3 regions of the Tardiphaga sp. 215_C5_N2_1 genome follow, and region 1 is predicted to be linked to each of the others. Evidence: predicted binding sites of a transcription regulator. Region 1 holds the regulator's gene; each other region holds the start of a gene.

Evidence for each region. Region 1 encodes LexA, which represses DNA repair genes until DNA is damaged. Its sites were predicted from a motif close to TGTTCNNNNTGTGTTCNG; they were not measured.
Region 2: the regulator LexA is predicted to act here: its motif matches at 6,570-6,587, upstream of AB7828_RS21320 (YifB family Mg chelatase-like AAA ATPase).
Region 3: the regulator LexA is predicted to act here: its motif matches at 2,697-2,714, upstream of AB7828_RS25865 (PA0069 family radical SAM protein).

Annotation. Positions count from the first base shown of each region.
Region 1 covers NZ_CP197240.1:926,727-936,624, reverse strand. The annotation lists gene AB7828_RS04320 (Orn/Lys/Arg decarboxylase N-terminal domain-containing protein) at 1-2,146, shown strand, start outside; gene AB7828_RS04315 (GNAT family N-acetyltransferase) at 2,168-2,737, shown strand; gene lexA (transcriptional repressor LexA) at 3,038-3,760, shown strand; gene AB7828_RS04305 (ComEC/Rec2 family competence protein) at 3,779-6,061, opposite strand; gene AB7828_RS04300 (glutamine--tRNA ligase/YqeY domain fusion protein) at 6,164-7,834, opposite strand; gene gltX (glutamate--tRNA ligase) at 8,034-9,458, shown strand; gene gltA (citrate synthase) at 9,613-9,898, shown strand, end outside.
Region 2 covers NZ_CP197240.1:4,476,914-4,486,811, reverse strand. The annotation lists gene hemW (radical SAM family heme chaperone HemW) at 1-382, shown strand, start outside; gene AB7828_RS21350 (penicillin-binding protein activator) at 386-1,612, opposite strand; gene rsmI (16S rRNA (cytidine(1402)-2'-O)-methyltransferase) at 1,838-2,794, shown strand; gene AB7828_RS21340 (YraN family protein) at 2,781-3,194, shown strand; gene gshB (glutathione synthase) at 3,231-4,172, shown strand; gene AB7828_RS21330 (MBL fold metallo-hydrolase) at 4,366-5,346, shown strand; gene AB7828_RS21325 (diguanylate cyclase domain-containing protein) at 5,419-6,453, opposite strand; gene AB7828_RS21320 (YifB family Mg chelatase-like AAA ATPase) at 6,636-8,174, shown strand; gene AB7828_RS21315 (hypothetical protein) at 8,282-8,752, shown strand; gene AB7828_RS21310 (ATP-binding protein) at 8,928-9,898, shown strand, end outside.
Region 3 covers NZ_CP197240.1:5,446,666-5,456,563, forward strand. The annotation lists gene ypfJ (KPN_02809 family neutral zinc metallopeptidase) at 1-890, shown strand, start outside; gene moaB (molybdenum cofactor biosynthesis protein B) at 896-1,456, shown strand; partial or broken gene AB7828_RS25855 (GNAT family N-acetyltransferase) at 1,453-1,926, opposite strand; gene AB7828_RS25860 (glycosyltransferase) at 1,962-2,531, opposite strand; gene AB7828_RS25865 (PA0069 family radical SAM protein) at 2,736-3,899, shown strand; gene AB7828_RS25870 (VOC family protein) at 4,011-4,469, shown strand; gene AB7828_RS25875 (ribonuclease HII) at 4,545-5,273, shown strand; gene AB7828_RS25880 (glycosyltransferase family 39 protein) at 5,356-6,864, shown strand; gene AB7828_RS25885 (uracil-DNA glycosylase) at 6,879-7,712, opposite strand; gene AB7828_RS25890 (electron transfer flavoprotein-ubiquinone oxidoreductase) at 7,868-9,526, shown strand; gene AB7828_RS25895 (tetratricopeptide repeat protein) at 9,837-9,898, shown strand, end outside.

The sequences.
Region 1 (9,898 bases):
CGAAGGCAAGACCGCGGCGCTGATCAACCTGATGCGCAAACGGGGCCTCGACTTTCCGATCATCCTGCTGATCCGCCGCAAGCGGTTTGAAGACGTCCCGGTCGAGGTGCTCGATTTCATCGACGGCTATGTCTTCCTGTCCGAGGAAACCCCGCCGTTCATCGCCAAGAACCTGATCAGCCGGTTGAAGCAATATGCCGAGACACTGAAGACGCCGTTCTTCGGCGCTTTGGTCGACTATGCCGAGGAAGGCAACCAGCTCTGGACCTGCCCGGGCCACAATGGCGGCGTGTTCTACAGCCGCAGCCCGATCGGCCGCGTGTTCATGGAACATCTCGGCGAAGCCGTGTTTCGCGACGACCTCGACAATTCGGTGCTCGATCTCGGCGATCTGCTGACCCATGAGGGCCCTGCTTTGCAGGCGCAGAAGGAAGCCGCGCAGATCTTCGGGGCGGAGAAAACCTATTTCGTGCTCAACGGCACCTCGACCTCCAACAAGGTCGCGCTATCGGCTCTGGTCACCGATGGTGACCTCGTGCTGTTCGACCGCAACAACCACAAGGCGGCCTTGCACGGCGCATTGATGATTTCAGGCGGTGTGCCGATCTATGTGCCAACGACGCGCAATCCCTGGGGCCTGATCGGCCCGATGAACTGGGACGCGCTCGACGAGGACGCGCTGCGCGAGCGCATCCGTATCAATCCGTTGGTCACGGATCCCGAGGCCTGGAAGCGTCCACGCCCGTTCCGCGTCGCCGTGGTCGAACAGTGCACCTATGACGGCACCATCTACAGCGCCGAGATGATCATCGCGCGCATCGGCCATCTCTGCGATTACATCCTGTTCGACGAAGCCTGGGCGGGCTTCATGAAATTCCACCCGCTCTATGCCGGTCGCTTCGCCATGGGGCTCAAGGAGCTTGGTCCGGATTCCCCGGGTATCATCGCGACGCAGTCGACCCATAAGCAGCTCGCGAGCTTCTCGCAGGCGTCGCAGATCCACATGAAGGATCGCCACATCCGCGGGCAGAAGCGCCGCGTCGAGCACCGGCGCTTCAACGAAAGCTTCATGCAGCACGCCTCGACCTCGCCATTCTATCCACTGTTCGCATCATTGGATGTCGGCGCGCAGATGATGAAGGGCCGCTCGGGCGAAGTGTTGTGGGACGATACGATCCGCCTCGGCATCGAACTGCGCAAGAAGATGCGCGCGGTGCGCCGCGAGTTCGAGGAGAAGGAAACCCGCGCCGAGCGTCGCTGGTTCTTCGAGCCCTTCGTGCCCGAGCGCGTCGCTATTCCCGACGCATCCAGCGAAGGCGCCGTTCACAATGTGCCGTGGGAAAGCGTCGGCACGGATCAACTCGCCACCAATCCGTCCTATTGGCAGCTCGCGCCTGACGCCGCCTGGCATGGCTTCCCCGGCATGGAAGCCGGTTTCACCATGACCGATCCCAACAAGCTGACGGTGCTGACACCCGGCTTCGACCGCACCACCGGCGGCTATGCGGAACACGGCATCCCTGCTCCGGTGGTGGCGCAGTTCCTGCGCGAGAATCGCATCGTGCCGGAGAAAAACGACCTTAACTCGCTGCTCTTCCTGCTGACGCCCGGCGTGGAGGCGAGCAAGGCCGGCACGCTGATATCGGGCCTCGTCGCCTTCAAGAAATTTCATGACGACAACGCGCTGCTGGAAGACGTCATCCCGGAATTCGCCAGGCGCAGGCCCGCGCGTTATGCGGGCATACGCCTGCGGGACCTGTGCGGCGACATGCACCGGTTCTTTCGCGAGGCCAATGTGAGCGAACTTCAGACCAGGCAGTTCTCCGCCGATCACTTGCCGGAGATCGCCATGTCGCCCCACGATGCCGCGCGCTGCCTGGTGCGCAACGACGTCGATTACCTCCCGATCGATGAGATCTTCGGGCGCGTCGCGACGACGCCGTTCGTGGTCTATCCGCCCGGCATCGCCACGATCGTCCCCGGAGAACGGCTCACCGAACGGTCAAAGCCGATGATCGATTATCTCAGGATGTTCGAGACCTGCTTCAACACCTTCCCGGGCTTCGACGTCGAAATCCAGGGCATCTACCGCAAGGTCGACGCCAATGGCCGGATCCGACTTTACACTTACGTGGTCTCCGAATAGGGAGCACGTAAGGAGCCTGATTTGCCAACGGAACTCGAACAGCCGGTCGTCATCCGACCATCACGCGACACCGACGTCGATGCCATGCTCGCGATCTATCGCCGGCACATCCGGCAAGGCGTCGAGGAAGGCGTCAGCGACGCCGACACGCCGCAGCCCGACGATCTCAGAGACCGGCGTAAGAACCTGCGCAGCAAACGGTTCCCGCACCTCGTCGCCACGCAAGGCGGCGAGGTCGTCGGCTATGCCTATGTGGTGCTGTTCCGCAAGCGACCGGCCTATCGCTACACGGTCAAGCATTCGATCTATATCCACCACGGACATGTCGGCCGAGGCATCGGCCGGCTGCTCATGCGCGAATTGATCGACGTCTGCGCGGCGGCCGGCTTCCGGCAGATCATCGGCTATATCGATGCCGACAACACGGCCTCGCTCGGCTTGCACGAGAGCTTTGGCTTTGCCCGCGTCGGCTTGCTGCCCGGCGTCGCTTATCGCTCGGGCCGCTGGGCCGACACGATCATGGTTCAGCGCTCGCTGGCGACCGGCTCCACGACTCCGCCGCCGCCCATTGGGCGCATGACGTCCGCGTAGCCCAAGCCCGCGGAAGCATTTTCCATGTCCGTCGAGGATCGACGACTGGTGAGGAACAGCCTCCTCAAACCTCCCTCAACGTGCATTCTGTTGACGGCAAATTAAGCATTGCAGAACACATATGGAACATATAGTGTTCGTTCATGATTTGTTTCGAGATTCTGTGGCTTTGAGTAGTTTGAGAGTGCCCGAACTCGCGCAACCGATCTTCGAACGATCGTCTCTGGATTGAGAATCACCGTTCGGAGACCCTTTGAAACGCACGCGGCGGCCGACACCGTCAACTGAGGATGGCTTCAGATGCTCACGCGCAAACAATACGAACTCCTGCGATTCATCGATCAACGGCTGAAGGAAGCCGGCGTCCCGCCCTCCTTCGACGAGATGAAGGATGCGCTCGACCTGCGCTCCAAGTCTGGCATTCACCGTCTGATCACGGCGCTGGAAGAACGCGGCTTCATCCGCCGCCTGCCCAACCGCGCCCGCGCCATCGAAGTCATCAAGCTGCCAGAGCTCGGCGCGCCGGTCACCGGCGGCACCGGGCGCCGCGGCTTCACGCCCAGCGTCATCGAAGGCACGCTTGGCAAGGTGCGTTCGGCCGCCAGCATCGCCAGCAACAGCGGCGACGATGACAATGGCCGCACGGTTGCTATCCCGGTCATGGGCCGGATCGCGGCAGGTACGCCGATCGAGGCGCTGCAGACCCGCAGCCACACCATCAGCATGCCCGCGGACATGCTCGGCTCCGGCGAACATTACGCGCTCGAAGTGCGCGGCGATTCCATGCAGGACGCCGGCATTCTCGATGGCGATACCGTGCTGATCCAGCGCAACGAGAGCGCCGACACCGGCGACATCGTGGTGGCCCTGATTGACGACGAGGAAGCCACGCTGAAGCGCTTCCGCCGCCGCGGCGCGTCGATCGCGCTGGAGCCAGCGAATGACGCTTACGAAGTCCGCATCCTGCCGCCTAACCGGGTGCGCATTCAGGGCAAGCTGATTGGCCTGTATCGCCGCTACTGAGGCTGTCGCCTCGACGGATTACTGATCTTCGGCTTGAAGATCGGTTTCCGCAGGCGTCGCATCCACCGGCCGGTTTTGCGGTGGACGACCGGTCTGGATCAGATCGTGCTCGGGCTCATCGGGAATTGCGCGCGACCACGGACGGTCCAGGCCCCGTGACCGCACGGCATCGATGGTAAAGCCGTTCGCAGTTCGCTGCAGGTTCACCGCACCATTACGTTGCAGGCGATCCTGATCGATCACCAGCGCACGACAATCCTTTGGCGGTTGTTTCGTCGTGATGATGAGTGTCGCTTTCTCGCAATCATCTGTGAATGCATCCGGCTGTAAAACCAGCGCCACCAAAGCGCCATCGGCCAGCGCCGCGATGCACCCGTCGCGGTCGCAGGACACACCGTGGCTGACGGAGGCATCGGTCGGCAGACGCGCATCGGCATCGCCGGCGAGCCACTCTTTCAGCAAAAATGTATCCTTGGCGCTGCGCATCATATGCAGGTGCCCGTCCCTGCCCCGTACCGCGACGCTGCGACCGTCCCCCGAGATCAACACATCCGGCTGCTTCGCCATCAGGGCCCATACAATCGAGATTGCAAGCACGGCAGCCCCCGCGAAGCGCAACGGCGTGCGCAGCAATCCCAGCACGATGATGCCGATACTGGCTGATATCAGCGGTCCGGTCCCGAAGGCCGGCATCCTCCCGATGGCACCCGGCAAGGCTGCCACCCATTGCGTGACCACGATCATCCACTGGATGCCGACATCCATCAGCCGCCAGAACACACCGTCAAAGCCGAACGGCATGGCCACCAAACCGAGAATGCCCGCCGGCATCACCAGTGCCGAGACCACCGGCATCGCCAGGAGATTGGCGACGACGCCATAAGGCGTGACGCGATGGAAATGAAATGCGGCATAGGGCGTGGTGGCAAGACCCGCGACCAGTGAGGCCAGTACGAGCATCGCGATCTCGCGTCCGCCCCATAGCGCCACGCGCGCGGTCGCGGAATGATCGGGCGAGGCAAACAGCGCGGGCATGCCTATCTGCACCAATGCGACCAGCCCCAGCGTCGCCGCGAATGACATCTGAAAACTCGGATGCACCAGCGCTTCCGGCGCGACGATCAGCACGACCATTGCCGCCACCGCCAGCGTGCGAAACGTCACCGCCCGGCGATCGACCATGACTGCAATCAACACAACGGCCGTCATGAAAAAGGATCTCTGTGTCGCGACTTCGGCACCTGACAGCAGCAAATAGAACAGTGCTGCGAATAACGCCGCAGCCGCTGCGACTTTCTTGATCGGGAATGTCACCGTCAGGACAGGGATCAGTGCCAGCAGTGCGCGTATCGCAAAGAACACCACGCCGGCGACAACGGCCATGTGATAGCCAGAGATCGACAACACATGACCGAGGCCGGAGATGAACATCGCATCATTGACGTCAGCCGAAATCGCATCGCGGCGGCCCGTGAGCAACGCCGTGGCAATGGCGCGGCTATCGCCCGAGAGTACGGTGCGGATCCGCGCGTCGATGGCGTCGCGCAGACCCTGTATGGTCGCTGAATAGCGTAGCGCCACACCCGGCTGTATCGGCGGATCGACCGCCTTAATGCCGCCCATCACGAAGCCTGATGCGCCGATCCCCTGGAAATACAGATCGCGGCCAAAGTCGTAACTCCCTGGCCGGAGCGGCGACAGCGGCGGCTGCAGCCTTGCCTTCAATTCGACGAAGCTGCCGACGACAGGCGCCATGCCCTTCTTCACCGACAGCCGCACACGGGTCAGCTTCGGTGCGGCGCGCGGGCTGTCCATCGTGGCAACGCGCAGCACGAAGCGATCCGTGCGCTCCCGTTCCTCGTGGGTTTCGACGAAGCCGGTCAGCGCGACGGAATAGAGCGGCTTTGCCAGAACCTCATGAGCCACACGCGCGGTTTTCATGGCAGCCATCGCGAAGCCCGCCGCGATGGCCGCAATGAGCAAGATCAAGGGAAACCATCGCTGCCGCCGCAGCAAAAACGCAGCCACGCAAAGAAGGCCTGCCGTCGCAGCGGCAACCCAGGCCACCGGCTCATGCTCAGCGGCAAAATACAGCGCGATGCCGGTGCCGAAAGCGATCGGCACCCAGGGCAGCAAGCGACCGGGACCAGCTTCGGCCCGCACCCACGTCCAGAGCGTCTCGAAGCCCGACGTCGACGACGTCGCTGACGGGACAGCGACGCCTGCCTTGGCCGGCGGCGGCCATGTGGTCGCTGTACCCGCCCGGCCCCGCCGCTGTTGCTGATCTCCGCCCCGCGCCATCGAACGCCCGCACGCCACGCTTGTCCTTCCGAATGCTATCGGAAGGGCAAGCGGCGACTAGCGGAACGGATGCAGAATACGAAAACTAATCTCTAGGGTTGCTCAGGCGAGCTTGGCGTAGCTGTCGCGCAGACCGACGGTGCGGTTGAAGATCAGCTTGCCCGGCGCTGAATCCTTGTCGCGACAGAAGTAACCCTGGCGCTCGAACTGCACGACATCGCTTGTGTTATCGCTCGCCAGCGCCGGCTCCAGCATGGCGCCGGTCAGCGTCTCCAGCGAGTCCGGATTGAGCTGCGATGCGAACTCGGTCGCATTGGGCTGCGGATCGGCGAACAGCTGATTGTAGACGCGTACTTCCGCCTGCACGGCATCTGCGGCGCTCACCCAATGGATCGTCGCCTTGACCTTGCGGCCGTCCGGCGCATTGCCGCCCCGGGTTTCCGGATCATAGGTGCAGCGCAGTTCGACCACCTCGCCAGCGGCATTCTTGATGACGTCCTTGCAGGTGATGAAGTAGCCATAACGCAAGCGGACCTCGCGGCCTGGCGCCATGCGGAAGAACTTCTTCGGCGGCTCTTCCATGAAGTCGTCATGCTCGATGTAAAGCTCGCGGCCGAATGAAATCTGCCGGTTGCCGAGCGACGCATCATCGGGATGGTTGATGGCTTCGAGCTGCTCGGTCTGTCCTTCCGGGTAGTTCTCGATCACCACCTTCAGCGGCTTCAGCACAGCCATGCGGCGCTGTGCCGTGCGGTTCAGTGTCTCGCGCACGGCGAAGTCGAACATCGAGATATCGACAGTCGAGTTGGCCTTGGCGACGCCGATGCGCTTGACGAATTCGCGCAGCGCTTCGGCAGGAATGCCGCGGCGCTGCAGGCCTGCGAGCGTCGGCATCCGTGGATCGTCCCAGCCGGTGACATGGCCGCCGCGGACGAGTTCAGTCAGCACGCGCTTCGACAGCAGCGTGTAGGTCATGTTGAGGCGCGCGAATTCATACTGATGCGGCCGCGACGGCACCGGCAGGTTTTCCAGGCACCAGTCATAGAGCGGCCGGTGATCCTCGAATTCGAGCGTACAGATCGAATGCGTCACGTGTTCGATGGCATCCGACTGGCCGTGCGCGAAGTCGTAGCTCGGATAGATGCTCCAAGCGGTGCCCGTGCGCGGATGATGCGCATGCAGGATGCGATAGATCACGGGATCGCGCAGGTTGATGTTGCCCGACGACATGTCGATCTTGGCGCGCAGCACGCGGGCGCCGTTCGGGAATTCGCCGGCGCGCATCCGGGCGAACAGATCGAGGTTCTCGTCGACCGAACGATCGCGGAACGGGCTGTTCTTGCCGGGCTCTGTCAGGGTGCCACGTTTAAAGCGGATTTCTTCCTGCGACTGGTCATCGACATAGGCCTTGCCGGCGCGGATCAGATGTACCGCCCAGTCATAGAGCTGCTCGAAATAGTCCGAGGCGTAATGCAGGTTGCCCTCGCCCCAGTCGAAGCCGAGCCAGCGCACATCGCGCTGGATGGCGTCGATATATTCCTGCTCTTCCTTGGTCGGATTGGTGTCGTCGAAGCGCAGGTTGCAGTGGCCGCCGAATTCCTCAGCTACGCCGAAATTCAGGCAGATCGACTTGGCATGGCCGAGATGCAGGTAGCCGTTGGGCTCCGGCGGAAAGCGCGTCACCACGCTCTTGTGCTTACCGGATTGCAGGTCCGCCGCAACGATGTCGCGGATGAAGTCACGGCCTGCGTCGGATACCGATTCGTCTGTCATTTGCTGCCTTTCAAGCTGCGCCCTATGTGCCAAATCCGGAAGGCCGCGCCAAGGCCGGATCAGGGGCCGGGTCCCGCGAAAGGGCCTTTTCCGATGCGGTTCCGACCCCAAATCCGCGTTTATTCGCCGTGAGACAGCGCCCTGTCGTTGTGATAAACGCCCGCCAACACTCACACCGAACTCGATCGAACCCGCTGATATGACCGCTCCCGTCGTTACCCGTTTCGCCCCCTCGCCGACCGGCTTCCTCCATATCGGCGGTGGACGCACCGCGCTGTTCAACTGGCTCTATGCCAAGAAGACCGGCGGCAAGATGCTGCTGCGGATCGAGGATACGGATCGCGAGCGTTCAACGGATGCCGCGATCGACGCCATTATCGACGGGTTGAAGTGGCTGGGCATCGAGTGGGACGGCGACACCGTCTTCCAGTTTGCCCGTGCCGGCCGGCACCGCGAAGTCGCCGAACAGCTGCTGGCTGAGGGCAAGGCGTATTACTGCTATGCCAGCGCCGAGGAACTGCAACAGATGCGCGAGACCGCCCGCGCCGAGGGCAAGTCCAAGCTCTATAACGGGCTCTGGCGCGACCGTGATCCGTCGGATCCGCGCCCCGACGTCAAACCGACGATCCGCCTGAAGGCGCCACTCACCGGCGAGACCGTGATCGAGGATCAGGTACAGGGCCGTGTGGTCTGGCAGAACGAAAATCTCGACGACCTCGTGCTGCTGCGCGGCGACGGCAATCCGACCTATATGCTGGCCGTGGTGGTCGACGACCATGACATGGGCGTGACCCATGTCATCCGCGGTGACGATCATCTGATCAACGCCGCCCGCCAGAAGCAGATCTACGACGCGCTCGGCTGGACCGTGCCCAGCATGTCGCATATTCCGCTGATCCACGGACCCGATGGTTCGAAACTCTCGAAGCGCCACGGTGCGCTCGGCGTCGAGGCCTATCGCGCGCTGGGTTATGTGCCGGCCGCCCTGCGGAATTACCTGGTGCGGCTCGGCTGGAGCCATGGCGATCAGGAAATCTTCTCGACCCAGGAGATGATCGACGCCTTCGACCTGTCGGGGATCGGCCGTTCCGCCGCGCGCTTCGATTTCGCCAAGCTCGAAAATCTCAACGGTCACTACATCCGTCACACCGACGATCAATCCCTCGTGACCATGTTCGAGGACGTGCTGAATTACGTGCCCGGCGGCGCCGAACTGAAGGCGAAGCTCAACGACACCACGCGCGCCCAGCTGTTGCGCGCCATGCCCGGCCTGAAGGAACGCGCCAAGACGCTGATCGAACTGATCGACGGCGCCAATTTCATCTTTGCCGATCGCCCACTGGCGATGGAGCCGAAGGCGCAGGCCGCGCTGACTCCGGAAACCCGTGTGCTGATCGGCAAGTTGCGCACGGCACTGGAAGCCGTCACCGACTGGACCGCAGCAAATGCCGAAGCCGCCACCCGCGCCTTTGCCGAGGAAGCTGGCATCAAGCTTGGCGGGGTTGCGCAACCGCTTCGCGTGGCGCTGACCGGCAAGACCACGTCGCCCGGCATTTTCGATGTTCTGGCGGTATTGGGACGGCAGGAATGCCTGGATCGGCTCGCCGATCAGGCACCTATTTAGCATAGCTGTAGGCTGCTTTTGCCCGCCTTGCAGCGCACACAGCAATACGCTACGCATTCTGGCGAATGCTCTGGAATTCCCGGCTAGCCTCCCCATTTCTCCTGAAATGTCGGTGGCTTGCCGGCCCCTCAACGATCTCATCGGGGACCACGCGATGGACGCAAAAACCAATACCAAATCCGCAACGCTGACAGTCGACGGCAAGAGCTTCGAACTGCCGATCCACAGCGGGACCGTCGGCCCTGATGTCATCGACATCGGCAAGCTCTACGCCCAGTCCGGGATGTTCACCTACGATCCCGGCTTCACCTCGACGGGCAGCTGCCAGTCCAAGATCACCTATATCGATGGCGATGCCGGTATCCTCGAGTACCGCGGCTACCCCATCGAGCAGCTCGCCGAGAAGGGGGACTTCCTCGAGACCTGCTATCTGCTGCTGT
Region 2 (9,898 bases), 3.6 Mb from region 1:
TTGGCGCGGTCAGGAATATGCCGGCATCGGGCCTGGCGCCCATGGCCGCCTCGACATCGACGGTGTCAGACATGCCATCGCCACCGAGAAACGCCCGGAAGCCTGGGTGATGCGTGTGGAAGACAACGGCCACGGCGTAACATCGGATGAATTGCTCAACAGCGAAGAACGCGCCGACGAATATCTGCTGATGGGCCTGCGCCTCGCCGAAGGTATCGATCCCGCGCGCTATCAGATGCTGTCCGGCCGCGCGCTGGATGAGAAGCGCATCGCCATCCTGCGCGAGGAAGGCGCCATCGTCGTCGAGCAGAACGGCCGCCTGCGCGTGACGCAGGAGGGATTCCCTGTGCTTGATGCTGTCGTGGCAGATCTGGCGGCGTAGGTGCTACGCCCCGAAACTCTTCGGTGAGCCCGCCACGGCCTGACCACCACCCGACGCAACCTTCATCACGGCGAGGCCGCGATCGTTGCCGCCATCGCTGCGGAAACGGAATAGACCATCGATGCCGGCAAAGCCGGATGGATTGGTGAGCGTTTCAGGTGCGAAGCGCTGTCCGCCTTGGGTGCGCGCCAAAGCGGCGACCAGCGCCACTGCATCGTAAGCGAGCGTGGCAGTGCGCACAGGATCGCCGCCATATTTCGTGCGATAACGGCCGGCAAATGCACGAAACCCTGCGGGATCCGGCGCGGCATAGAGCCCGCCCTGCAAGGCCGCGCTGTTGAAGACGCGCGGATTGTCCCACAGGCCCGTGCCGAGCAATTGCACATTGCGCAGATTGGCACCCGCCGCAGTCAGGGCATCAGCCGTTGCGACAACCGCGTCGCCATCGTCAGCAATGAACAACGCGTCGGCGCCGGTCAGGGATGCGGCAATGTTGCGTGCTGCGCTGGAGCGGTCAGCACCATAGCGCTCAAAAGCGACGACGCGGCCACCCTTGCGCGCGACGGCCTGCTTGAACGCAACTTCGACCACATTGCCATAGGCATTCTCGGGCAGCATCGCCGCAAAGGAGCGTTTGCCCGTGCCCGCGGCGTAATCGACGATGCGATTGACGTCGGACTCGGGCAGGAAGCTGAGCAAATAGACACCACGGCCGGCGACGCTGGAATCGGTAGAGAAGGCGATCACCGGCACGTTGCGCGCGCGCGTGAGCTGCGCGGTGGCCGGCACTGACAGCGCAAACAACGGTCCGAGAATGATTTCGGATCCTTCGTCGAGCGCCTGCTGGGCGGCCTGCTGCGCGCCCTGCGCACTGCCATTGTCGTCCTTGATCAGGAGTTGAATGCTGGGATTCTGGAATTCGGCGAGCGCCATTTCGGCGGCGTTCTTCATCGACTGCGCGGCGACGCCAGCATTGCCGGAAGCCGACAGCGGCAGGATCAGTCCGACTTTCGTGCCCCCGGTGCCGATGGCTTGCGACTGCTGCGCCGGTCCGGCAGGCGGTCCCGATGGCGCCGTCGGTCCGGTGCCAAACGCATTGGTCAGCGTCGATTGCACACCCGCGCAGGCCCCGAGCAGCGGCGCGCCCAGCAGCAGGCCGACAGCCGTCCGCCGTGTTGCGCCCGACGTCGCGCCCTTGGTCCCGGATTTGGGGTCGAACGGATCCGCCATCACTTCTCTTCTTTCGGCCGTATCAGATCGGCCCGCCTCGTCACCCACTATATAGTGTGAGGCGCGGATTCAGACATATTGTCGGCGATAAGTTAACCAAAACAAAAGCTTTATGTCCGGCATACCCCGTCACCGCGGCTGGATTAGCACGACGGGAATGAACCACGGCCAAACGCCCAAAAAACGGCTGTCCCCCTTTGGCGCAATTCGCTCTACATTGTCGCCATGCGCGCAACACCCCTCTCCTCATCGCCTGCGGACGCCGCGGCGCCATCGGCCCGGACCTTCACGGTCTCCGGCCATCTGCTCATGGCACCGAAAGCTGTTCCGGGGCTGCATCTCGTAGCCACGCCGATCGGCAATCTTGGCGACATCACCCTGCGCGCGCTGGAGACCCTGGCGGGGGTCGATATTATCGCCTGCGAAGACACCCGCATCACCCGCCGTCTGACCGAGCGCTACGGGATCACCGGCACACTCAAGCAATATCATGAGCACAATGCCGAACAGGCACGGCCAAAAATTCTTGAAAAGCTGTCGCAGGGCGCGTCCATCGCGCTGGTGTCGGATGCCGGCACGCCACTGATTTCCGACCCCGGCTTCAAGCTGGTGCGGGAAGTGACCGCAGCAGGCTTCAATGTGATTTCGCTGCCGGGGCCATCCTCGGTGCTGGCCGCGCTGGCCGTCTCTGCCCTGCCGACCGATCGCTTTTTCTTCGAGGGCTTTCTGCCGTCGCGGCAGATGGCGCGGCGATCCCGCCTGACCGAGCTGGCTGCCATCGATGCCACGCTGGTGATGTTCGACTCCGGCAACCGCGTGCAGGATACGCTGGCCGATCTCGCGGACATCATGGGCAACCGCAATGCGGCGATCTGCCGCGAACTCACCAAGATGCATGAAGAGGTCAATCGCGGAGCGATTGCCGACCTGGCCAAGGAAGCCGATGGGCTGGAGACCCGCGGTGAATTCGTGCTCGTCATCGGGCCACCGGCTGCGGATGCGCAGGCCATGACCGAAGACGATCTCGACGCCCTGCTGCGCAGCTCGTTGCAGCGTGACAGCGTCAAGGATGCCGTGGCGCATGCGGTCGAACTGTCCGGCCGGCCGCGCCGCGCCGTCTATGCCCGCGCGCTGGAACTGGCCAAGGAGATTCACAGGGACTCAGGCAATGGCGAAGACTGACAAAGTCTCCGCCCCGAAGCCCGCAGCCAAGCCGGCTGCGCCGGAGCGCGTCGCCGCGTTCAACACCGGTCTCTCCGCCGAAAGCCGTGCCGCTGCTTTGCTGCTGGCCAAGGGCTACCGCATCCTCGCCCGCCGCTTTCGCACGCCCCACGGCGAGATCGATATCGTTGCCAGGAGGCGCAGCCTGATCGCCTTTGTCGAGGTGAAGGCCCGCGCCAGCCTGGACGAAGCCGCCTATGCCGTGACGCCCCGCCAGCAGGCCCGGATCATGGATGCCGCCCAAGGCTGGCTGATGGTGCATCCCGAACATGCGGAATTCGACCTGCGTTTCGACGTCGTGCTGATTGCGCCAAGACATTTGCCACGCCATCTGTTAGCGGCATTCGACGCCAGTACCTGAATTTTCGCTTTCCCGACCACAATTCCGGACCCCAGCATGACCTTGAACGTCGCCGTCCAGATGGACCCCATTGCGCGCATCAATCACAAGGGCGATTCGACCTTCGCGATGCTGCTGGAAGCCCAGAAGCGTGGCCACAAACTGTCCTATTATACGCCGGACAAGCTCTCGCTGCGCGGCAATGACGTGGTGGCGCCGGTGCAATCGCTGTCGGTGCGCGACGTCGAAGGCGATTACTTCACCCTCGGTGAACCCACCCGCACCAGCATGGAATCCTTCGACGTGGTGCTGCTGCGCCAGGACCCGCCATTCGATCTCGCTTACATCACCTCGACGCATCTGCTCGAGCGCATTCATCCGAAGACGCTGGTGGTCAATGATCCGGCCTCGGTGCGCAACGCGCCGGAGAAGATCTTTGTGATGGGCTTCTCGGACCTGATGCCGCCGACGCTAATCTCGCGCGACAAGGACGAGATCAATGCATTCCGCGCCGAGCATGGCGCTGTGGTGATGAAGCCGCTGCATGGCCATGGCGGCGCAGCGGTGTTTCGCGTGCTGCCGCAGGACATGAATTTTGGTTCGCTCTACGATCTGTTCTCCGTGACCTTCAAGGAGCAGTGGGTCATCCAGCGTTTCCTTCCCGAAGTGAAACATGGCGATAAGCGCATTATCCTGATCGACGGCGAATTCGCGGGTGCCGTGAACCGCGTGCCGGCTGAAGACGATTTGCGCTCCAACATGGTGCGTGGCGGCGCCGCCAAGGCCACCGAACTCTCGCCACGTGAGCGCGAAATCTGCGAACGCGTCGGACCGGCGCTGCGTGATCTCGGTCTGCTGTTCGTCGGCATCGACGTGATCGATGGCAATCTCACCGAGATCAACGTGACGTCGCCCACGGGCATTCGCGCCATCGCCAAGCTCGGCGGGCCCGATGTGGCCGCACGCGTCTGGGACGTCATCGAAGCGAAGCGGAAGTAAACTCCACCCACGTCATTCGCTGCGTTGCGTCAATGCTTGACGCAGCAATTTAAATTCCATTCGTCACAATTCTTCACCCACTGCTTTTGCTTGCCAGTCATTGAGGGCAAGGGCAGCATGTTGATGCATGCCCGACCAATCGGACGGCCCGCCATGTGTGGCGGCAAGCAAAAGCATATCAGTGGAGAAACGCATGACTTCAGAAGTTTCGCGAAGGTCCCTGCTCTCGCTCGGCGCTGGTTTGGGCGCTAATCTCCTCGCTCCCGGCCTCATCGGCAGCGCATCGGCCAAGGCACCAAAGCTCGGCACACAGGCGCCCTACTTCCACCGTTTCATGTTAGGCAGCGCGGAAGTCACCGTTGTCTCCGACGGACCTTTGCCGCTCGGCGATCCCTCCGGCACATTCGTCGGCGTACCCAAGGAAGACGTGCAGAAGATGCTGACGGATAATTTCCTCAGCAGCAGCAATGTCGTGCTCGAACAGAACGCGCCGATCGTCAACATGGGCGACAGACTGATCCTGTTCGACACCGGCATGGGCACGTCGCAACTGTTCGGCAACACCACGGGTCGCCTGCAGAAAAGTATGGCCGAAGCCGGTATCAAGCCCGGCGATATCGATGCCGTGGTGTGCTCGCACGCCCATATCGATCATATCGGCGGCATCGTCGATGCCAATGACAAGCCACTATTTCCCAATGCGCAGGTCTATCTCAGCGAGGAAGACTTCAAGTTCTGGACCGACGAAGGCAAGCTCGGTTCGCCGCTCAAGGACTTCATCGTCCATGCGCGCAAGAACCTGCTGCCGGTGAAGGATCGCCTGGTGTTCTTCAAGGACGGCCAGGAGTTCCTGCCCGGCGTTACCGCCATGCATGCGCCGGGCCATACGTTCGGCCACCACATGTTCATGATCCAATCGGACGGGAAATCTTTCGCCTTCCTCGGCGACCTCACCCATCATCAAGTGCTGTTGCTGGAGAAGCCGCGGATGGAGTTCGCCTATGACTCCGATCCGAAGATGGCAGCGGCGACGCGGGTGAAGATGCTCGACATGCTCGCAGCCAACAAGACCGCCGTGATGTCCTATCACTTCGCGTGGCCGGGCTATGGTCATGTGGTGAAATCAGGCGACGGCTTCCGCTATATCGCCGAGCCGATGGTGATGAATCTCTAGCGGAAATCCTGCGACTTTCCTGCGGCGATCTTGAGACAATGACCGCCGCAGGAATTCCGCAGCAATTTATCCTCACGCCGCGGATGAGGCGTCCCTCTGACGTCTCTCCGCTCCGCGTTTGTAGATCCGGAACGTGCCACGTCCGGCATCCTTCGCTGCATAGAGCGCCGAATCGGCCATGGCTGCCAATTGCGATGACGTGCAGTTATCGGCCAGCGCGATGCCGACCGATGCGCCAACCCGCAACTGTTGTCCGCGATGATCAATCGGCAGTCCCAACTGCGTGACAATCGCACGCGCCGTCTCCGAGGCTTCCTCGAATTCCGCGTGAGGCCCCAGCAGAACCGCGAATTCGTCACCGCCGAGTCGTGCGACCAGTTCCGCACCGGCACAGATGTTGCGAATTCGATTTGCAACGACGGTCAGACAGGCATCGCCCGCTGCGTGGCCGAAACAGTCATTGACCGGCTTGAATTCATCGAGATCGATCAACAGCAGCGCGCCGAACGGCTTCACCTTGATGGCCGACGCCGCATCGAACAGCGACAGCTTGGTTTGAAACTGGCTGCGATTGGCAAGGCCGGTCAGCGTATCGAATTCGGCGAGATAGCGATTGCGATCCGCCAGAATTTTCTCTTCGGTGATGTCTTGCTTCATGCCGAAGATGCGGACGGCAACGCCATCGACCGACTCGACAGTGGCCGTGATCCTGATCCAGCGCCGGTTGCCCTTGAAGGTGATGATCTCCGCATCGAGACTGAAGCCCGTGCGATCCTCGATGGCCTTGCTGCGCCGCTTCGTCAGTTCCCTGACGGATTCTTCGGGATAACAGGCGAGCGCCTCCTCGCGAATCGGCGTCGAGCCACGCGGTAGATCGAAGATGTCATAGACAACATCGGTCCAGACCAGCGATTCATCGGAGAGGTCGCATTCCCAGACGCCGATTCGCGCTGCCGCCGAGGAGCGATCGAATATCTTCCGGCTATGCGCCAGCGAAGCAGCCTGTTGATCGATGATGGCCTGCTGAGCTTCGATCTGCGCCTTCAGCGCAGCGATCAGGTCGGCGTCATCCGGAGCGTCTGGCGGCATCGACAAGCGATCTGACATCTGCGGGCACCCAGTCTTCGTCTCGAAGCTCATAGGATGCTTTGCATGACGTGTTTAAGATTTTCTACGCCAATGGCCGACTTCAGCCAAAACCAGCATACTTTACCGCTACATTTCGTTCACTGATTGTTCTTGATGTAGAAGCAACCTTAGGTTACGCTCTCATCTCGAATGGGGGCGGCATGGTTCAACGGGTTTCCACCGTAGCCTTTGAGGGGATCGAGGCCCGCGCGGTCGACGTGCAGGTTCAGGTCGTGCCCGGTCTGCCGAATTTTTTGATCGTCGGCCTGCCCGACAAGGCAGTATCCGAAGCGCGCGAACGGGTCCGTGCCGCGCTGGTCGCCTCGGGTCTGGCGCTGCCGGCACGGCGGATCATCGTCAATCTCGCGCCCGCTGACTTACCCAAGGAAGGCAGCCATTACGATCTGCCGATCGCGCTGGGATTGATGGCCGCGATCGGCGCGATTCCGCCGGATGCATTGACGGGCTTCACCGTGCTCGGCGAACTCGGTCTCGATGGCTCGCTCGCTCCGGTCGCCGGCGTGCTGCCGGCTGCCATCGGCGCCAATGCGCGCGACGAGGGATTGATCTGCCCAGAAGCCTGCGGCGCGGAAGCCGCCTGGGCCAGTCCCGATATCCAGATCATCGCCGCGACGTCGCTGATCCAGATCGCCAATCACTTTAAGGGCACGCAGGTTCTGTCGCGGCCGCAGCCGAAGATACATGCGCGTGAGGAAACGCTGCTGGATCTGCGCGACATCAAGGGACAGGAAAGCGCCAAACGCGCGCTGGAGATCGCTGCCGCCGGCGGCCACCATCTATTGATGGCGGGATCGCCAGGTTCCGGCAAATCCATGCTGGCGGCACGGCTCCCGTCGATCCTGCCGCCACTATCGCCGGCGGAGCTCCTCGAAGTCTCGATGATTGCGTCGGTGGCCGGCGAGATCAAGGACGGCGCACTCACCTCACGCCGGCCGTTCCGCGCACCGCATCATTCCGCCAGCATGGCCGCACTCACAGGCGGCGGCCTGCGCGCGCGGCCGGGCGAGATTTCGCTGGCGCATCAAGGCGTGCTGTTTCTCGATGAACTGCCGGAGTTCGATCCGCGCGTGCTGGATTCGCTGCGCGCACCGCTCGAGAATGGCGAGGTGGCGGTCTCGCGCGCCAATCACCGCGTCACCTATCCCGCCCGCTTCATGCTTGTCGCTGCGATGAATCCATGCCGTTGCGGTCACGCGTTCGAGCCGGGCTTCTCCTGCAAGCGCGGCCGCATCGATCGTTGCACCTCGGATTATCAGGCGCGCATCTCGGGCCCCTTGATGGACCGCATCGATCTGCGCATCGAAGTCCCGGCGGTGACCGCAGCAGATCTCATTCTGCCGCCACCTTCCGAGGGTTCTGCCGAGGTCGCGACGCGTGTCGCCGCCGCGCGCGATCTGCAGACCATGCGCTATGCCGCGGCGGGATTGCCGGGCACACATACCAATGCCTCCGCGCCCGCCTCCGTGCTGGAAACGGTTGCGCAGCCCGATGCGCAGGGACTGACATTGTTGCGCGATGCCGCCGAAACGATGCGACTGACCGCGCGCGGTTATCACCGCGTACTGCGCGTGGCGCGGACGCTGGCGGATCTCGACGGCGCCGAGAAAATCGGGCGGCTGCATCTGGCCGAGGCGTTGTCTTACCGCGCGCTGGCGGAGGACATTCGCCGAGCTGCTTGACGTCTCCTCCTCGCCACTGATGTGGACGTCAACGCGATAGTAACGAGTTTTGTTTACGCTCTGCTCACCATAACCCCGCGTTACGGGGCCAGGGCGAGTACCGTGTCATGCTGCGTTTCAAGATTTTAGCCTCGACGATTCCTTTGGTACTCGCGGCCTTTCTCGCGCGTGGTGATCTCGTAGCCGGCACGCATCCCTGCATCTCCACCGGTGAAACCACCATCCAGATCGCCACCATGCCCTGGCAGGCGCAATCGCATGTCAGCTTCACGAGCGATCCCCAGCAGGCAACCGTCCGTGTGCAAATCGTCGATAGTGCTGACACCGCCGACTTCGTCGTACTTGATGATGTCGATGCCGCGGAACCGGATGCTTGTCCCGTCACTGCTGCGACGCGCTTCATCCGCATTGCCGACACATCCGCGAGTTCGGAACCCGTCATCTATCTGTCGGAGGAAGGTGACGCCGACTACCGGATCTTCGTGAAGTCTCGCAGCTTCACGGCACGCGATGCCGCCGCGCTGATCGTCAGCGCCCGCAGCCGCAGCCCGGCGCGGATGGCAGCGGCCAGCCTCTAGGCCGCGCATTAACGCTTCATCAACCATGCCTGCGCGGGCAAATTCAAAACTGCCACCGCGCAAGCACTTGGCAACAACATACCCGCATTGTTTCTGATATCTGCGATCGCCTGATCGCGGCCTGTATTCGCGTGCAATCGCGAGCCATGATGTGACCAAGCCGGAGTGCTGATCTGTGGCGAAAGGTGTCTTCCGGATCAAGGTCTACTTCCGCCGCTTCGCGCGCCGTTTTCCGTGGCTTGCTTTTGTCATCCGCTCCTTCGTGATGTTCTCGGCTGCCTTCGGTGGCGCCTATGGTTTCATCTCAGGTTCGACCTCGAAAGACTCAGGTTACGACCCGCACGCTTTTGCGATCGGCGCCAGCTTCCTGTTCGCGCTGGCCTGCGTCGCCCTGGCCACCATGAGCATCCGCATGCGCTTCATGGGCAAACGGATGCGCAAACTGGCTGCGCATAATGAAGCCTTGGTCGACCGGAACTGGGAATTGAAGGAAGCCGAAGAGCGCGCGCGCAGCCTGTTCGAAGCGCAAGGCGACCTGATCGTAATCCGCAATAGCGAAGGCTGCATCACCTTCGTCAACGATGCCTATTGTGCGCTGGCGGAACAATCACGCGAAGCATTGATCGGCAGCCGTTTCGAACTCACGCTGCTGGAGCAGGGCGATATCGCCAACGAGCCCAACGGCACCAGCATGCACGATCAGAAGATCGCCACGGCGACCGGTCCGCGCTGGATCGCCTGGCGCGAAGGTCTGGTGCGGATCGATGCGGGCCAGCCCGCCGAGTTGCAATGCGTTGGACGCGATGTCACCGACCGCACCCAGACCGAGCGCGCCCTCGGTGAAGCCCGTGATCATGCCAATGCCGCCAACCGCGCCAAGTCGCGGTTCCTCGCGATGGCGTCCCATGAAATCCGCACGCCGCTGAACGGCATTCTCGGCATGAGCGGCTTGCTGCTCGATACGCCGCTGACACCCGAACAGACCACTTACGCCAAGGCCGTGAAGACCTCCGGCGATGCGCTGCTGTCGCTGATCGAGGAGCTGCTGGATTACTCCAAGATCGAGGCCGGCAAGATCGATCTGGAACATCGCCCCTTTGCACTAGCCGGATTGATCGAGGACATCACCGAATTGCTGGCGCCGCG
Region 3 (9,898 bases), 4.5 Mb from region 1:
ATAGCGGCGGCGGATATGGCGGCGGAGGTGGCGGTGGTTTCGGAATTCCGGGCGGTGGCGGTGGTCTCGGCATCGGCACGGTGATTGTGCTTGGCCTCGTCGGCTGGGCGTTCGGTATCGATCCGCGCATCCTGATCGGCGGTGCAGAAATTCTCACCGGCGGACAGCAGGCGCCGACCTATCAGACCGATCGGCGCTCGACGCCGACGAAATCAGGGGCGCCCACCGACGAGATGGGCAGCATGATCTCGGGCGTGCTCGGCGAGATCGACGATCGCTGGGATGAAATCTTCAAGGAGAGCGGACAGAAATATATTGGGCCGCAGATCGTGCTGTTTCGCAATGCCACCAATGGCGGGCGCTGCGGCAATGCGCAGTCGGCGATGGGGCCGTTCTACTGTCCGCCCGACAAGAAGATCTATCTCGACACCGGCTTCTTCCGTCAGGTTGAAACCAAATTCCGCGGTTGCTCGGGCAATGCCTGCAAATTTACCGCGGCATATATCATTGCGCATGAAGCCGGCCATCACATTCAGAACCTGCTCGGGATCATTCCGCGCGTGACACGCCTGCAGCAGCAGGCCGGCAGCAAGGCTGAGGCCAATCTGCTGCAGGTCCGCGTCGAGTTGCAGGCCGATTGTCTGTCGGGCGTCTGGGTCAATCGCGAATCGAAGAAGCGCCCCGGTTTCCTCGAAGCCGGCGACATCGATGCTGCGCTGCAGACCGCGTCCGCCATCGGCGACGATACGTTGCAACGTCAGGCACAGGGTCGCGTCGTGCCGGATTCCTTCACGCACGGTTCTGCCGAACAGCGCAAGCGCTGGTTCATGACCGGCTATCAGCAGGGCACCGTGCAGGCCTGCAATACATTCGCGACGGATCGACTGTAACGACGATGGAGCCCGACACGACCAAAGCCTTCGTACCGCTCAACATTGCGGTACTGACGATTTCCGACACGCGGTCGCTCGATGACGACAAGTCCGGCGCGACGCTGGCCGATCGGCTGACATCGGCCGGTCACGTGTTGGCGAAGCGCGAGATCGTCACGGACGATGTCGAAGCGATCCGCAAGATCGTGCGCGCATGGATTGCCGATCCCGGCGTGGACGCGATCATTACGACCGGCGGCACGGGGTTCACCGGCCGCGATGTCACGCCGGAAGCCATCGAGCCGCTGTTCGAGAAGCGGATGGATGGTTTCTCGATTGCGTTTCACATGCTGAGCCACGCCAAGATCGGTACCTCGACGATCCAGAGCCGCGCGACTGCTGGCACCGCCGGCGCGACATTTATCTTCTGCCTGCCGGGTTCGCCCGGCGCCTGCCGCGATGGCTGGGACGGCATCCTTGCCGCGCAACTGGATTACCGCACAAAGCCCTGCAATTTCGTGGAGATCATGCCGCGGCTGGATGAGCATCTGCGACGTCCGAAAGCGAAGGGCGCGTCGGTCTAGAGCACGAGCTCCCAGGTCTCACCGATCAAATCCTGACCGAAACTGCGATGCGGCTCGGTGGCGACCAGCGCGAAGCCGGCATCCCGATAGATTTTTCGCGCTGCGCCGAGATTGCTCTGGGTCCAGAGCGTGATCCTGCGATAGCCGCATTGCCGCGCAAAGGCGATGGATTCCGTCACCATGCGCTGGCCGAGCTTTTGTCCGCGCGCCTTGGGATCGATCAGCAAGAGCCGAAATTTGGCGACGTCGTCGGATGCCTTCACGAGAAACAGCGAGCCGACGGGCGCGCCATCCATCTCGGCGATCCAGCAGCGTTCGCGCGTGGCATCGCATGTTGCGACGAATTCTGCGGCGATGTCGGCTACCAGCGCCTTGAAGGATGCATCGAACCCGTATTCGGCCGCATAGAGCTCGCCGTGACTGCGGATCACCCAGTCGATATCGCCAGGCTGGAGATCGCGTAGCACTGCAGGCCGAACGGCATCGGGGGCTTGGGCGGCCATGGTCAGGCGACGATGATCCGGCTGCGCAGCAATGTGCGTGAGGAGCGGCCGAGCTGGCGCAGCAACCGCGCTTCCGAGCGCCGGGCATCGGGCGCGTAGCCGCCGAGACGATCATAGTGTTCGCGGGCGATCAGCAGGCCCTGATCGGCCTTGGGTCCCGTGATCATCCGGACCAGGTGCTTCAGGCCATCGCGAAAATTGGCCTCGTCATAGGGCGAGCGCGCATAGCGGAAAATGCCCGCGCGGGGGCGGTTGCTGGTCGATACGCGCTGGATGAATTGCTGGGTCTCCTCGATCCAGCCGGCATCGAGCACGGCGCCGGCATGGAGAAACATTAGCCAGGGCGAGCGCGCCTGCTTGGCGCCGGCGGCCATCGCCGCGGCGCGCGATCCCTGCGAGGTCAGGAAGCCGCAGCCCGCGACATCGGCGACACGTTCGATGACATCGGTGCCAGCGCGATCGACCAGCAGCACTTCGCGGATCACACCGGCAGCAGCGCCCGGCACCAGCGCTGCCAGTGTGGCAACAGCGGGCTGTTCGACGCCTTCGGTGGGGATGATCACGCTCAGCATGGGTGTCGGATAATACCTCTCAACAACGGGGTGGCCGCGTTATCATTTCGTCATAGTCTATGCGGCACCGGCGGCTGCTGCAATTTCGGGGCGGTTCGACTTTCGGCCGCCCCTGCAAGGCGGCGGGAGAATGCACAGTGCCCCGGCCGTGTGCCACCCTATTTATGTTCTTGCTTTGTTCCTTGCGTGCGCTATCGTGGCTTCATGAGTCGCCAGATCGCTGCCCTCAAGCACCCGCCGGTCCCGGCGCCCTCCGATAAGCCGGCGGGTGCGCTTTCCCCTTTTCCCGAGATCGCAGTGGCGATCGACAAGCAGCGGCGGCGCGGCCGCGGTGCCCAGTCCAACGACAGCGGGCGCTACGAGGCCGAGGCCCGGGTAGCCTTTGATGATGGCTGGCAGAGCCTCGATGAATTGCCGCCGTTCAAGACGACCGTTGCGACGGACACCGCGCGCAAGGTCATCACGCGCAATGAGTCGCCGGATATCGGCTTCGACCGTTCGATCAATCCCTATCGCGGCTGCGAGCATGGCTGCGTCTATTGTTTCGCGCGGCCGACCCACGCCTATCTCGGTCTCTCGCCCGGGATCGATTTCGAATCCAAACTGTTCGTGAAGCCCGATGCGCCGGCGTTGCTCGAGAAGGAGCTGGCCGCCGCCGAATACGAGCCGAAGATGATCGCGATCGGTACCAATACCGATCCGTATCAGCCGATCGAGCGCGAGCGCCAGGTGATGCGCGGCATTCTCGAAGTGCTGGAGAAGACCGGTCATCCCGTCGGCATCGTCACCAAGTCGGTTTTGGTGACGCGCGACATCGATATCCTGGCGCGGATGGCGAAGCGCAATCTGGTCAAAGTGGCGTTGTCGGTGACGTCGCTCGATCCTAAGCTTGCGCGCACCATGGAGCCGCGCGCTTCGACGCCGTCGAAGCGACTGGAAGCTTTGCGGCAGCTATCCGAGGCTGGCATTCCGACCACGGTGATGGTGGCGCCGGTGATCCCCGCGCTGAACGACAGCGAGATCGAACGGATTCTCGATGCCGCCGCGCATGCCGGCGTCAAGGAAGCCAGCTACGTTTTGTTGCGGCTGCCGATGGAAGTACGCGATCTGTTTCGCGAGTGGCTGATCGCGAATTATCCGGATCGCTATCGGCATGTTTTCACGCTGATCCGCGAAATGCGCGGTGGCCGCGATTACGACTCGCAATGGGGCACGCGCATGAAGGGCACGGGGCCGATGGCCTGGATGATCGGTCGCCGCTTCGAGATCGCCTGCACGAAGCTTGGCCTAAACAAGCGTCGTTCGAAGCTCACCCTCGATCATTTCGAGAAGCCGGCCGGTGCCGGTCAGCAATTGAATCTGTTCTAACTCCGCAGGTCTCGCAGCGTACGGAGTGGTGGAGAGGGGACGTTGGCAGGAAACCAGAGCCTGCCAACGTCCCTCTTTTCGATCTATAGAGTGAGTACAGGAGTGACGCGCATGACGACGAAGAAACCACCGGCGCCGATCGCGCGCATGACGGTGATCACGCTGGGTGTCGCGGATATGCGCAGGAGCATTGCCTTCTACGAAGCGCTGGGCTTTACGCGAAAGGCCCGTGCCTCGGGCGATGCCATCGCCTTTTTCGACACCGGCGCCAGCGTCCTCGCGCTGTTTCCATGGGATCAACTGGCGCAGGATGCGACATTGCCTGACCATCCAAGGCCGCAGGCGTTTCGCGGCAGCACGCTGGCGTGGAATTGCCGCTCCGAAGGCGAGGTCGATGCGGTCCTCGCTTTCGCTGTCGATTGTGGTGGATCGCTTCTGAAGCCAGCGCGAAAGACCGATTACGGTGGCTATTCCGGCTACTTTGCCGACCCGGACGGGCACGCCTGGGACGTGGTGACGGCACCGGGGATCGAGGTCGGTGATGACCGGCGGGTGCGTCTGGACGATTAAAGACCCGACCTGAATAGCGGGCATGATCCTGAGTTCCCGGTTGCACCCCGGGAGCTGCTTCAGCAGGATCCTCCGATGATTCGAGATGCGAAGAAGAAAGCGCCGGCCAAGCCGCGCAAGATCGTGGTCGCGCCGAGCTTCACGCGCGAGCGCACACTGCTCAAGAAAGGCATCTGGCCGGTGGCTGGTTGCGACGAGGCCGGGCGTGGTCCGCTGGCCGGACCGGTTGTTGCCGCCGCGGTTGTGTTGGACCCGAACAACATTCCAAAAGGCCTCGACGATTCCAAGAAGCTGACAGAGAGTAAGCGCGAGGCGCTGTTCGAGGAAATCTGCGCTACGTCGTCCTTTGCCGTCGCCTACGCATCACCCGCCCGGATCGACCGCGACAATATCCTGCGGGCCTCGCTCTGGGCGCTGGCGCGTGCCGTCGCGTCGCTCCCGGACGCGCCGAAACATGTGTTTGTCGACGGCCGCGACAAGATCGATACGAAGGCCGATTGCGAGGCCGTCATTGGCGGCGATGCGTTGGTGCTCTCCATCGCAGCAGCCTCGATCATCGCCAAGGTGTCGCGCGACCGGCTGATGTGCCGGCTGGCCGAGGATTGTCCGGGCTATGGTTTCGAGGTCCATAAGGGCTATGGCGTGCCGCAGCATATGGCCGCGCTGAATGAATTGGGGCCCAGCATTCATCATCGCAGCCTGTTCGCGCCGGTTGCTGCGGCGCGTGCGCGTCATCAGGCTGGCGTCCGTGCGGCAGGTCTGATCGAAGTCCACACCACCATCGATATCGAGATATCCGCCTGAGCGCTCAGGCGGTTGCCTCTCTTGGCTCTGCGCCGTATCACCTGAGCACGCTTCATTCCCTGCTGGCCGGTCCAGACGTTCAATGCGTTTCACCTCCCTGATCGTCGAACTGATCCGCGCCCGGCCACGGCTGGTGTTCTGGATCGTCGTGCTGTGTCAGGCCGCGATCTGGCTCGTCGTCCCCCTGCTGCTGTATCGCGGGCCGCCGGGCGATCTCGCCACCGTGTTGGCCTATGGCCGGGAATATCAAGTCGGTACCCATATGGGACCGCCGCTGGCGTTCTGGCTGGCGGACATCGCCTTTCGGGCCGCCGGCAATCATGTTTTCGGTGTCTATCTGCTGGCGCAGATCTGCGCCGTCCTCACTTTCCGCGCGGTCTATCAGCTGGGCAGTGCCATCGTCGGCGGCCCGCAGGCTGTCATCGCCGTGCTGCTCACCATGACGGTTACGGCCTTTAGCACGCCCGGCATCGAATTCGGCCCGCTGATCCTCGCGCGTCCGCTCTGGGCGATGTTCCTGCTGCATGCCTGGCTCGCGATCGGGCAGGGCCGTCGCAATGCCTGGTTCGCGCTGTCCATCGAGGCCGGCCTGCTGCTGCTGACCACGCCTCATGCCATGTGGCTGCTGCCGCTGCCACTCGTCTTCGGGCTCGCGACATCGCGCGGCAGGCGTAACCTTGCTTCGTTCGATCCGCTTTATGCGCTGCTGGTCATCGCGGTGCTGACATTGCCATGGGCCATGTGGGTGATCCGGGCCGGCGCACCAATTGTGCCTGTACCGCCGCAACTGACCGATATCGCCAGCCAGGCGCGGCAGTGGGGCGTGCTGATGGCCTGGCTGCTTGCGTCAATTACCGGCGTGATCGTGCTGACGGTGATGAACTGGGGCCGCATCGTTCCTAAGACCGAGGAAGCTCCGATCATCTTCCGCCCGCCGGTCGATCCGCTGGCACGGGGCTATGTGTTTTTCTTTGCACTCGCGCCGGGATTGCTCGGCAGCCTGTTCGCCGCGCTTTACGGCCTCGATCGCGTTGTCGGCGGCGCCGGCATTGCGCTGGTCATGTCGGGTCTCGCCGTGGTCGTGGCGTCGGGCGATCTGATCGCGCTGCGGCGCCAGCGCGTGCTGCGCAAGGTCTGGGCCTTCGCCATCATTGCGCCTGCGCTGGCAGCCTTCGCCAGTCTTGTGATTCTGCCTTGGGTCGACGGCCCCGAAGACGTGACGGCGCTTCCCGCGCGCGAGATCGGACGCTTCTTCGGCGAGAGCTTCGAGCGCCGGACCAATAAGCCATTGCCGGCGGTGGCCGGCGATGCGCAACTCGCAGCACTGATCGGCATGAGCGCGTCACGGCCGCATCTGCTGAACGATGCGGCGCCTTCGCGCACGCCATGGATGACACCAGCGAAGTTCGCCGAAACCGGCGGCGTCGTGGTGTGGCGCGCAGCGGATACAATCGGTACGCCGCCTGCAGACATTGCGCAGCGTTTCCCCAACCTCGTGCCGGAAGTCCCGCACGCCTTTGAGCGTCTGGTGAATGGCCGGCAACCTTTGCTGCGGATCGGTTGGGCAATTGTCCGGCCAAAGGCGCCCTAGATGAAACGCCCTCGCTAGCTCGTCCTGCCCGATGGCGCTTCCAGTGCCTTGGCGATGGATCGCAGATCCATCCAGGTCATCCGTTTATAAGACGGCGAGCGCAGCAGATAGGCGGGGTGGAACGTCGCCAGTGCTTTGATCTTGCGGGTGCCGGTGTCGTAGTCGACCCAGCGTCCCCTGGACTTCATGATGCCGTCGCGGGTCTGCAGCAGTGTCTGTGTCGAGGGATTGCCCAGCGTGATGAGGATGTCCGGATTCACCAGCTCGATCTGGCGCTGGATGAACGGCAGGCAGATTTGCGTCTCCTGCGGCGTCGGCGTGCGGTTGCCCGGCGGCCGCCATGGAATCACATTGGCGATATAGACGTCGGTGCGCTTCAGGCCGATCGCGCGCATCATCAGATCGAGCAGTTTGCCGGAGCGGCCGACGAAGGGCAGGCCCTCGATATCCTCGTCGCGGCCGGGTGCCTCGCCGACGAACATGATCCGCGCCTGTGGATTGCCGTCGGCAAACACCAGTTGGGTCGCGGTCGATTTCAGGGCGCAGCCGTCGAATGTATCCAGCATGCCACGCAGCACCTCGAGCGAGGGCGCGGTGCGCGCGGCGTCCCGGGCGGCGGCAATCGCCACGTCCGGGGCGACCTCGACGCGGGCAGGCGGGCGCGGCGGTGGAGGCGGCATGCCATTCAGCGGTGGTCGCTTCGGCGCGCTGTCGGACAGCTCCCGGGCAGGCGGCGGGAGGTCGTCCGACAGCCGGTTCACCGGCTCATCCATCAATGCGCAATCGACCCCAGCCTCCAGATAAAAGGCGAGCAGTTGCGCAACGCTGGGCTGGGGTTCAGGCGTCATGAGAGGGGGTCACAGGCATGCCAGCAATCTAGGCCGGATCGCCGCCCAGTGAAACGCCCCCTGTGCATTTAGGTGGTTGTTCTTCCGCCAAAAATCGGAAACAACAGCCCTTAGAAGCGTTCTGAACGGGTTGGAAACGGGTCTGAGACGAGATTATGAGCACTGAAGAACTTCCGCCGCGCGAGTCTATGGAATTCGACGTCGTCATCGTCGGTGCCGGCCCCTCCGGTCTGTCGGCTGCGATCCGGCTGAAGCAGCTCAATGCGGACCTGTCCATCGTCGTGGTGGAGAAGGGTTCCGAGGTCGGTGCGCACATCCTGTCCGGCGCGGTGATCGATCCCGTCAATCTCGACAAGCTGATCCCGGATTGGCGCGAGGATGCGGACTGCCCGCTCAAGACCCAGGTCAAGGACGACCAGTTCTATTTCATGACCAAGACCGGCGGCTTCAAGCTACCGAACTTCTTGATGCCGCCGCTGATGAACAATCATCACTGCTACATCACCTCGCTCGGCATGGTGTGCCGCTGGCTGGGTGCGAAGGCGGAGGCGCTCGGCGTCGAAATCTATCCCGGCTTCGCAGCTGCCGAGACGCTGTATGACGACAATGGCGCCGTGCGCGGCATTGCCACTGGTGACATGGGCATCGGCCGCGACGGCAAGCCGAAGGATTCGTTTACGCGCGGCATGGAACTGCTCGGCAAATACACGTTGTTCGCCGAAGGGGCACGTGGCTCGCTGACCAAGCAGATCATCGCCAAATTCGCCCTCGACAAGGATTGCGAGCCCGGCAAGTTCGGCATCGGCATCAAGGAAGTCTGGCAGATTGATCCGGCCAAGCACCAGAAGGGCACGGTGAAGCACTCGTTCGGCTGGCCGCTCGACAACGATGTCGGCGGCGGCACGTTCCTGTACCACTACGATGATAACCTCGTGGCTGTCGGCTTCGTGCTGCATCTGAACTACGAAAACCCTTATCTCTATCCGTTCGAGGAATTCCAGCGCTTCAAGACCCATCCGCTGATCCGCGACACGTTCGAAGGCGGCAAGCGCCTCGCCTACGGTTCGCGTGCGATCACCGAGGGTGGCTATCAGTCGGTGCCGAAGCTGGTCTTCCCGGGCGGCGCGCTGATCGGCTGCGCCGCTGGCTTCGTCAACGTGCCGCGCATCAAGGGCGTTCACAACGCCATGGCGTCAGGCATGCAGGCCGCGGAACACGTCTCCGCTGCGCTGGCGGCAGGTCGCGCCAATGACGAGTTGATGGAATACGAGACCGGCTGGCGATCGTCCTCGATCGGCAAAGATCTCTATCCGGTCCGCAACGCCAAGCCGCTGTGGTCCAAGTTCGGGACCCTCCTCGGCAACGCGCTCGGCGGCTTCGACATGTGGTGCAACACGCTCGGCTTCTCGCTGTTCGGGACCCAGAAGCATGAGAAGCCGGATCGCAAGGCGCTCAAGCCCGCCAAGCAGTATCAGCCGATCGTCTATCCGAAGCCGGACGGTAAGATCACCTTCGATCGTCTGTCCTCGGTGTTTCTGTCGAATACCAATCACGAAGAAGACCAGCCGATCCATCTCAAGGTTGCCGACATGGCGCTGCAGAAGTCGTCGGAGCACGACGTCTTTGCCGGCCCGTCGAATCGCTATTGCCCGGCAGGCGTCTATGAGTGGGTTGAAGAGTCGAGCGGTGCGCGATTCCAGATCAATGCGCAGAATTGCGTCCATTGCAAAACCTGCGACGTGAAGGACCCCAACGGGAACATCACCTGGGTTCCGCCGGAAGGTGGCGGCGGCCCGAACTACGAGGCGATGTAACCGGCTCGCTGATTACGATTGTGTGAGCGGCGGCGCCTGTTCGCGGGCCGCTACACCGGCCGGATGTCACGATAACGCCACAGTGCGAGCGTTCTCAGGGACAGTGGCGCAATCCGGCGGCCCAATTGCTGACAGGCTTCAAGGTGCCATTGGTGCGATCGCGCCCCCGATCCTTGCGATTGACCGCCAAACGCGGCATTGTTGACATGCGCACTATTGCCGGGTCGGCTGCGCATCCGAGCCTGTCTTGCAGTCCTGCTCGCATTTTGCTCGATATCCTGCCCGTAAATCCTGGAGCTAGGCGAACCCTATGTTGTCCATCCGTTTCAATCGTTTGACGCTCGCTGCCGCCACGGTCGCCGTTCTCGCGAT